One region of the Cryobacterium sp. M25 genome, then DNA from elsewhere that is predicted to be linked to it. Evidence: riboswitches for the same ligand, from Rfam matches in the RefSeq annotation. Region 1 holds a riboswitch; the other holds the start of a gene.

Region 1 (4,906 bases):
CGAAGCGGGCCGGCAGTTTCACGACCTGGCCGAGGCCGTCGGCCAGGTCGGTGGGGTCGACGGTCACGAAGAGCACGACCGACGGCAGTCCGATGGCGAGGATGCGCAGGGTCGTGGCGATGGCCAGCTCGAGTGATCCCTCGGTCACGTTCACCAGCCCGAAGGACCAATAGACCGCCCCGGCCGCCTGCCCGTAGAGCAGGGTGGTGACGCCGGCGGTTGGTGCGGCGATCCAGACCGGCAGGGTGCGCACCGCGAAGGCCTTCAGGGACAGCCCGGCCCAGAAGAAGAGCACGAACTCGCAGGCGAGGGCGACGACGGCGGAGACCCAGTCGATGGTGAGGATGAGCACGCCCGCCAGCAGCAGCGCGGCGGCCAGCTTCGCGACCGGGTTGATCCGGAAGATGGCCTGGGTTCCCCGGGCAGGCGTCAGCACGCTCACCGGGACACCGCCGGCCGCGGCGTGACGCTGGGGCCGGCCTGCCCGGTCAGGTGATACTCCCGGTCAGCCAGGGCGGCCACGAAGTCGGTGTCGTGCGAGACGGCGACCACCGCGGTGCCCTCCCGCAGGAGTTCGTCGAGCAGGGCCACGATCTCCCGCCAGGTGCGCAGGTCCTGGCCGAAGGTGGGCTCGTCGAGCATGAGCAGCCGTGGCTGGGTGGCCAGCACGGTGCCCACCGACAGCCGACGTTTCTCGCCGCCGGAGAGGGTGAACGGGTTCGCCTCGGCCAGGTGGTCCAGGCGCAGGCGCTGCAGCACCTCGTCGACCCGGGCATTGATGTTCGCCTTTGGCCGTTTGAGGGCGCGCGGCCCTACGGCGAGTTCGGCCCGCACTGTGGCCGCCACGAACTGGTGCTCCGGGCTCTGGAACACGGTGCCGATGCGGGTGAGCAGCTGGCGGGACTTCCAGCGGATCGGTTCCTCGTCGGCCCCGTCGGCGAACTCCGGGCTCGCGAGCACCGCTCCCCCGGCCGGTTTCAGCAGGCCGGCGAGGGTGAGCATCAGGGTCGATTTGCCGGCGCCGTTCGGACCGGTGACTGCCAGAGCGGTGCCGGCGTGCACCGTGAGGTCGATGTCCCGGGCGAGCACGTCGGCGCGCGTGCGTGCGATCGCGAGGCCGGGCGTGCGGAGCAGAGGAACCGAGCCGGGCGCCGACGCCGAGCGGGTCTCGCCCCGCGATGAAGCCAGACCGTTGCCCCGCCCGGGCACCCAGACACCCGCGGCCGCGAGCCGTTCCCCCTGCCTGGTCAGCACGTCGTCGGGATGGCCGTCGGCCAGCACTCCCCCGGCCGCGTCGAGCACGATCACCCGGTTCACAAGGTTCTGCCAGACGGCGACCCGATGTTCGATCACGATGAACGTCGCCGCGGAGTTCTCGAGCACGCGGGCAACGGAATCGCGCACATCCAGCACGCCTCCAGGGTCGAGATTCGCTGTGGGTTCGTCGAGCAGCAGCAGCCCCGGCCGCATCGCCAGCACCCCAGCGAGGGCGAGGCGCTGCTTCTGTCCGCCCGACAGCGACGACGTCGGATGGCAGAGCGGCAGGTCCAGGCCGACCATGTCCAGAGCGTCGCTCACCCGGCGCCAGATCTCCTCGCGGGGCACCCCCAGGTTCTCGCAGCCGAAGGCGACGTCGTCGCCCACCCGCGCCAGGATCACCTGGGAGTCAGGGTCCTGCAGCAGCAGCCCGGCCTGGCCTCGCGCGGCGGTCGGCCCGGCGCCGTTCACAAGCAGCTGACCGCGCTGCTCGCCCTCCTCGTCGCCGCCGAGAACCCCGGCGAGGGCGTGCAGCAGAGTCGATTTGCCGGCCCCGGAAGCGCCGAGCAGCAGCACGCGCTCGCCCGGCTCGATTCGCAGGTCGAGGCCGTCGACGGCCCAGCCCCGCCGCCCGGCATGCCGCCATCCCCAGCCGCGGGCCACGACGGACGCGCCCGAGACGGATGCCGCTGCTGCCGGTGTCATCGCCGTCCCCCTAGACCTGGGTGCGGTTCGATCGCCCGGCGGCGAACCGCGACAGAGCGCCGGTGCGGGCGAGGCCACGCATGGCCAGCCAGGACAGCAGTCCGGCCACGACAATGCCGGAGACGATCGAGGAGGCTGTGTAGATGGTGATGAAGGGAACGGCCGATCCGGGGTACCAGAGCAACAGGTCGTTGACGGCGAGGGCAAGGCCGGCGCCCGCGCCGGCGAGCAGGGCCACGACGAGGCGGTAGTTGGCGTAGAAGAACAGCGCGAAGACCAGCTCCGCGCCGAGACCCTGCACCAGGCCGGACACCAGAATGGTGGCCCCCCAGGCGGTGCCGCCGACCAGGGTCGACACGACCGCCGCCAGCAGCTCGGTGTAGAGCGCGGCGCCGGGTTTGCGGATGATGAGGCCACCGAGCACACCGGCGAACAGCCATCCGCCGCCCAGGAGAGCCTGCAGGCCCGGCAGCAGCGGAGTGAGCACGCCGCTGAGCGGGTTGTATGCCTGGTTCCAGACGACGAAAATCAGCCCGCTGGCCACGCCGATGACACTGGCGATTACGATGTCGACGACCCGCCACCGGAAGTTACGCGGCCGGCGGGACGTGGTGGAGGTGAGAAGGGTGGTTGTTGCGTGCACTTTTTGTGCCCTTTCCGTAGATGGTTCCAGGGCACGGGAACGAGAAAATCTGCCTCCCTGCGCTGGCATGATCCAGATCAGGTTCGACGGTCGAAGCTTCAGAAGCTTCCTCTCAGCCCGGTTGACCGGACTCCCGTGTTCGTATCAAGTATAGACCTCGGCCTAGACTCGCGGGATGGAGTCCTCGCCTCGCCCCCGCATCACTGTCGGGCGCGAATGACGTTCACCGTTCCCCTGATCCTCGCCGGGCTGTTGCTTCTGTTGCTGCGCCACTTCATTTTGCGGCGACGACGGATGCGACGCGGGCTACCCGTGCGCGGACCCTGGCACATCCCCCGCAGCTGGCGGGAAGGGCCGGGCTCCCGCCAGCGGATGGGCCGCTGGCGGTGTAGCTAGCGCGGGCGGCGTTGAGCGCCCGAACGCGGTACGCTCGAAGTGGTGAGTCGGGAAGTCTGGTCGACAGCAATGTTCGTGTGCCACAAAATCCTGATTGACTGAGGCTCGTCCATGCCGAAACCATCACCTCTTCCTCCCACCCCGAAACTGAACGTCTTTCGCCGCAGCAGCTATCCCGAGTACCTGCACGTCTCGACGATCCTGCGCAAAGAGACCGTGGGCGGCGCTCTCCTGCTGGTGGCGACGGTTCTCGCGCTGATCCTGGCCAACACCGGGGCCTCCGATTTCTACTATGCGGTGCGGGACTTTCAGATCGGCTACGAGCCGTGGCACCTCAATCTGAGCCTCGGCGCGTGGGCCGCCGACGGACTCCTGGCGATCTTCTTCTTCATTGCCGGGCTCGAACTCAAACGTGAGTTCGTCGCCGGCGATCTGCGCACCTTCAGCCGCGCGGTCGTCCCGGTCGCCGCGGCCGTCGGCGGCGTCATCGTTCCTGCTGTGATCTTTACCGCGATCGCGTTCAGCTCGGGGCCGGAAATGCTGCGCGGCTGGGCCATCCCCACCGCAACCGACATCGCCTTCGCCGTGGCCGTGCTCGCCGTGATCGGCTCCAAACTGCCCAGCGCCCTGCGCATCTTCCTGCTGACCCTGGCCGTGGTCGACGACCTGCTCGCCATCGCCATCATCGCCTTCTTCTATTCCGGCGACCTCCAGCCCGTTCTACTGCTACTCGCCATCGTGCCGCTGGGCCTCTTCGCCTTTCTGGCGCACAAGTACTCCTACCTGTTCGGCACCACCAGGTGGGCCGCGGGCACCGTTCTGCTGCCGCTCGGCCTCGCCACCTGGGCTCTCGTGCACGGCTCCGGCATCCACGCCACGGTGGCCGGAGTGCTGCTCGGCTTCGCCGTGCCCGTGCTGCGCAGCCGACGTAGCGGCGGACCCGACGCCGGCCCGGGCCTGGCGCAGAACCTCGAGCACCGCATCCGCCCGCTCTCGGCCGGTTTCGCCGTGCCGGTCTTCGCTTTCTTCTCCGCCGGGGTCACGATCGGCGGCGTGTCAGGCCTGACCACGGCCCTCACCGACCCGGTCGCGATCGGAATCGTCGTCGCCCTGGTGGTGGGAAAGCCGGTGGGCATCCTGCTCGCCACCGTACTGGTCACCAAGACCACCCGGGGCGCCCTCGACCCGGATCTGGCCTGGGTGGATGTGATCGGCGTCGGCATGCTCGCCGGTGTCGGCTTCACGGTGTCGCTGCTGATCAGCGAGCTGGCTTTCGGGCAGGGCAGCCCGCATGACGACCACGCCAAAGTGGCCATCCTGACCGGGTCGCTGCTGGCGGCACTACTCGCGACCGTGGTGCTGCGGAGCCGCAACCGGCATTACGGACGCATCGCCGACAAGGAGGCGCTCGACGCCGACAACGACGGCGTCCCAGACGTGTTCGAGGCCGATCCGGCTCGCGACGAGCGGTTCGGCGGGCACTGACAGGGCCGGAGCGCACCCAGCCGCCCAACTCCCTCAGCCGGAGTGTCTGCTGGTCGTCACGGGCGGAACGCCGTGCCCGGCGCCGAACCAATTCGACGGAGATTCATCGATCAACACCCGTTTTTGAGCCCAAACGCGCCGTTGAGGGCACAATCTCCGTCGAATTTGTTCGGGACGGATGTACCGCAGGTCCTTGGGCTCGAATGACGCGGCGGTTGGAGTGCACGTTCATCCACCTCGTCGCTGTCCGCGCGCAAACGTGCGTCGGAATCAGGAACAAGCGCAACGGAGCCCCCGATCCGCGAACCCCCCTCAACCTCGGCCATGGAGACTCACTCATCGAGCTGGCCGGCGGGCACTGATAGCGCTGGAGCGCAGTCAGCAGCCCGACATCCTCAGTCGGAGTGGCTGGGCGACCGG
Region 2 (4,906 bases), on a different contig from region 1:
GTTCGCGAGCGTGTAAGTGTTGCCGTCCTTGTAGCTGAGGGTCGAGCCGTTGCGCTCGGTGTCCCAGTTGTCTACGAAGACCCGCGCCTTGTTGCTCGCGAGGTAGCCCCAGGACTCGCCCCATGTGTTCAGGTAGGCGATCTTGTCGCTGGTGAACATGCGTTTGAGGTCGAAGGCCCCACGGAATTCGTCGACATCGCCGGTCGAGGTGTATTCGCCCGGCTGGACCGCCTCGTTCCCGCCGGCGATGACCTCCTGCGCCCAGTAGACGCTCGAGTTGGTCAGTTTTGCCTTGATGGCGGAGAGGTCGGCCGCGGCCATGTGCTTGGCGCCGTCGATCCGGAAACCGTCGACGCCGAGGGCGCTGAGGTGGTTGAGGTACGCCGCGATGGTGGACTGCACGTAGGTGCTCGCCGTGTTGAGATCGGCGAGGCCGACGAGCTCGCAGTTCTGCACGTTGGAGCGGTCGCTGTAGTTGGTGATCGGGGTCCGGCAGGAGTGGAAGTCCTGGTTCTGGTAGTAGCCCGGGTAGTCGTACTTGCTGTAGACGGTGCCCCCCGTGCCCGTGCCGGAACCCGCGCTCATATGGTTGATCACCGCGTCGGCCACGACCTTGACACCGGCGGTGTGGCAGGTGCTGACCATGCTCGAAAATGCGGCCTCGTTGCCGAGTCGCCCGGCGATCTTGTAGCTGACCGGCTGGTAGGAGGTCCACCACTGCGAGCCCTGGATGTGCTCCTGGGCCGGCGAGACCTCGACGAATCCATACCCCTTGGGACCGAGGGTATTCGTGCAGGCCCGGGCGACCGATGCGAAGGACCACTCGAAGAGCGTCGCCGTGACGTCCTTGGCACCCGGCGGACTCGCATCCGCCCGGGGCGTTGTCACTCCTACATCGAGGCTCAGGGTCAGGACTAGGGCCAGGCCGGCCACCGCTGCAAACAACGGACGGGTTGATCTGCGCACGATGAAACTCCTTGTCGCGCGCGCCAGCGGACCACGCCGACGCGCTTCATTGGGAACGGGCGATTGCGAGCGGGCCGCGGAAGCGGAACCCGGTAAACGAGGTACTAGACCCTCGAGTTACGCTACTGCAAGCGTTTGCAATAGTGCAAGCGCATGCCGAGGAATTGTGCGCCAGCCCCCTAAGACCACCCATCGAAACCCTCAAGAGGGTCCGCTGCTGCCGGGCCGGGTTGGGCCCGAATCGCCAAGTTCGGCGAAGAGATCGAATGGAGCGCTCTGAACCAGGTCGTCCTCCTGCGAAGGCGCATTGCGAAGCTTAGTAGCCGGGTCGCGCCGAGGGCTTCTCGGCGGTCCACCTCAACTTGGGCACCGTCTCCATGCGAAATGCGTCACTGTGCGCACGGGTATCGCGGGTGCGCGTCGCGGGAATAGCGCCATGCTGGACACCACGCCACGGTGAACCTCATCCGGCAGGGATCGCCATCCTGGTGCACTTCGAGCTGACTATTTGAATCGGTGGGACGAGTTCGCGGCACCTCGTTTCCTGGCGCGCGACAGGCGCCACGGCCAAACGCTGCGCAGGGCGTCGCTGAAGGGCTGGTGCGACTGGCAAAGTGCAGGACAAATGAAAAACTCCGGGTCCGCCAAGGCGAAGTACCGGAGTTCCCAATTCGTGGCCCAAGTAACATGAGACAGCGGTCATCAAGGGCTTACATTACAGTCTTAGCTTGGAGGGCGCCCCGTGGCAACGACATCGAGCGAGGGGCACTGGATAGAGGAATGGCTCAGCATTGGCCGGTTCTCCACCTACCTCGCGGCCGCCGGCCGATCTCGCTCACGAGCGCTTGAGCTCTATGAGTGGAACGCAAAGCTGAGCGCGGCTTTCTTGCACGATTTGAGCCATCTGGAAGTCGGTCTGCGCAATGCGTGCGATCGCCAGCTTGCAGCGGCAACTCTCCCTGGTGACGCGCACTGGACGGATTCGGCCACACTGATGACATTGTTTCCCGTTGTGATGAGATAGGACGGGGCCACCGGCCGTTCGCGCGACGTCTACAAGATCGCCCGAGGCAACGTCGAGCGGGCGCGGATCAACGCAGTTTGACGCATCGGCCGCGCTGCGAGATTTCCGAAACAGAGTGGCTCACCACGAGAACATCCTCAACGGTTCTGAAAGCGAACGGCGCCGAATTGTTTACGTCATCCGGTTGCTCTCTGCTGACGCGCTTGCTCACTTCAAAGCCAACAGCGAGGTAGCCACGATCCTGGCTGGCCGACCGTAGGGAAGCTTCTGAGACCAGGGTGAGGCGTCCTGACGCATCCCCGGGCAGCATCAGTCATCTAATTCTCGGTGTCTCGCAACTAACGATGAATCCGCCGCCTATGGAATACGAGACGCTCGGCCAGCTCTTGGTGCGCTCGCGCAATGGCCTCGTTCCGTCGGCCAGTTGCCAAGATGTTGGCCGCGTCCAACCATGAATTAGAACGAAGGCGCTGCGATACGCTGGTTCATAAGCCAAGTGACACGGGGTGCTCCATCTGGAGCTGAGATAACACCCGTTGAACCTGATCTAGTTAGTACTAGCGAAGGGATGTCGCGTAAATGCGCACGCCAGAAGAACTTATTTCATTCACCTGTTCAGCGCTTGACGAGGTGCGGGCCCGCCCTCCCCTCGTGCAGTGCCTCACCAATAGCGTCGTTGTGAACTTCACCGCTAACGTGCTGCTGTCGCTCGGTGCGGCGCCCGCGATGGTCGACATTCCGGGCGAGGCGGGCGCGTTCGCGCGGATCGCATCTGGGCTGCTCGTCAATCTCGGCACGCCCACCGCCGAACAACGCGACGCGATGTTCGAGGCCGTCACAGCCGCGAACGATGCTGGAACACCGTGGGTGCTCGACCCCGTTGCCGTCGGTTTCCTGCCCGTGCGCACGCCGCTGGCCTTCGCCCTTCGCGACCTGCGACCCACGGTGGTGCGCGGAAACGCGTCGGAGATAATTGCGCTGGCAGGCGCCGGATCCGGCGGCCGCGGGGTGGATTCATCCGACGAGGTGGATGCCGCCCTGGCCGCGGCGTACGCGCTGGCCGGGATGACCTGTGGGGTGATCGCCGTCTCCGGTCCTGTCGACATCATCACGGATGGCCGTGAGCTGGTGCGCATCGACAACGGGCATCCGTTGCTCACCCGCATCACCGGCGGGGGCTGCGCCCTCGGCGCGGTCATGGCCGCGTTCGCCACGGTCGACGCCGACAGGTTCGTCACCACGGTGGCCGCGGCCACGGTGTACACCGTCGCGGCCGAGCTCGCGGCAGAGTCCGCCACCGGTCCGGGCAGCTTCGCTGTCGCCTTTGTGGACGCCCTGGCCACCGTCAACGCGCAGGACATCGCACGCCGGGCGGTGCTCCGATGAACCTTGACCTGTCGCTATACCTGGTGACCGACTCGGGGCAGGCCGCGGCGGCCGGGCGCAGCATCGTGGACGTGGTGCGGCACGCCGTTGCCGGAGGCGTGAGCGCCGTGCAGGTGCGTGAGAAGGAGACCGCCGGGCGGGAGTTCCTCGACACCGTGCTGCGCATCGCGGATGTGCTGCCCGACACCGTGGCGCTGATCGTGAACGACAGGGTCGACGTGTTTCTGGCCGCCCGTGCCGCCGGGCGCCGGCTGACCGGGGTGCACGTCGGGCAATCCGACCTGCCCGTCGGCGCGGTGCGCGACCTCGTCGGGGGTGAGGCGGTGATCGGGCTCAGCGCATCGACGGATGCCCAGCTGCGCCGCGCGGCCGAGGATCCTGCCCTGATCGACTACGTCGGCATCGGCGCACTGCACGCCACACACACCAAGAGTGACGCGCCCCCTGCCCTGGGGCTGGCCGAGTTCGCTCGCCTGGTCGGGGTCAGCACGCTGCCGGCCGTGGCCATCGGGGGGATCGGCCTGCACGACCTGGCCGCCCTCCGTGAGTGCGGGGCGGCGGGCGTCGCCGTGGTGTCGGCGATCTGTGCGGCGCCGCACCCCGAGCCGGCCGCCCTCGAATTGCGGGCAGCCTGGGGCGCGACGGCATGACCGGGGCATCCCCCCGCATCGCTCGCGTGCTGAGCATTGCTGGTACCGACCCGACCGGCGGAGCGGGCATCCAGGCCGACCTCAAGAGCATCGCGGCGAACGGGGGCTACGGCATGGCCGTGGTGACCGCACTGGTCGCGCAGAACACCCACGGTGTGCGCTCGGTGCACGTGCCGCCGGTCTCCTTCCTGCGCGAGCAACTGCACGCCGTGAGTGACGACGTCGACATCGATGCCGTCAAGATCGGGATGCTGGCCGACGTTCACGTCACCCGCACCGTGAGCGGGTGGCTCAGCCAAGTGAAGCCTGGGCTCGTAGTACTCGACCCGGTGATGATCGCCACCAGCGGTGACCGCCTGCTCACCGAGGATGCTGAGGAGGCTCTGCGCGACCTGCTGAGCGTCGTGCACCTGGTGACGCCCAACATCCCGGAGCTGGCCATCCTTGTCGGTTCTCCCGTGGCGACCAGCTGGTCGGCGGTGCTGCGCCAGGCGCAGCACGTCGCCGAGACGTACGGGGTCCTCGTGCTGGCCAAGGGCGGACACCTCGCCGGTGACCTCGTACCAGACGCCCTCGTCGGCGCCCACACCGTGCGGGAGTTCCCCGGGCTGCGGATCGACACCCCGAACACCCACGGAACCGGGTGTTCTTTCTCCTCCGCTGTCGCGACCCGGGTAGCGGCTCGGGCCGGCATGGCGGGGCCGAGCCTGGCAGATTGGGGGGACGCGGTAGCCGAGGCGAAACTATGGTTGACCGAGAGCATCGCCCACTCTGGCGACCTGCAGGTCGGCTCTGGCCACGGACCGATCCAGCATTTTGCCGGCCTGTGGCAGCGCGGCGGCCTGCACACCAGCCCCAGCCCGGCCCAGGTCGCCGAGGA

The links. A riboswitch is a leader RNA that binds a small molecule or an ion and turns the genes downstream of it on or off. The one in region 1 is predicted to bind thiamine pyrophosphate.
Region 2: it holds a riboswitch for thiamine pyrophosphate, as region 1 does, so the genes downstream of both, thiM (hydroxyethylthiazole kinase) here and CXY81_RS13955 (ECF transporter S component) in region 1, are expected to answer to the same signal.

What each region holds. Positions count from the first base shown of each region.
Region 1 is NZ_PJJU01000057.1:187,816-192,721, reverse strand. Features, by position in the region: gene CXY81_RS13965 (energy-coupling factor transporter transmembrane protein EcfT) at 1-442, opposite strand, end outside; gene CXY81_RS13960 (ABC transporter ATP-binding protein) at 439-1,962, opposite strand; gene CXY81_RS13955 (ECF transporter S component) at 1,973-2,605, opposite strand; TPP riboswitch at 2,643-2,752, opposite strand; gene nhaA (Na+/H+ antiporter NhaA) at 3,113-4,486, shown strand.
Region 2 is NZ_PJJU01000056.1:154,334-159,239, reverse strand. Features, by position in the region: gene CXY81_RS12735 (alpha-amylase family protein) at 1-966, opposite strand, end outside; gene CXY81_RS16185 (hypothetical protein) at 1,709-1,990, shown strand; TPP riboswitch at 2,483-2,576, shown strand; gene thiM (hydroxyethylthiazole kinase) at 2,570-3,376, shown strand; gene thiE (thiamine phosphate synthase) at 3,373-4,026, shown strand; gene CXY81_RS12720 (bifunctional hydroxymethylpyrimidine kinase/phosphomethylpyrimidine kinase) at 4,023-4,906, shown strand, end outside.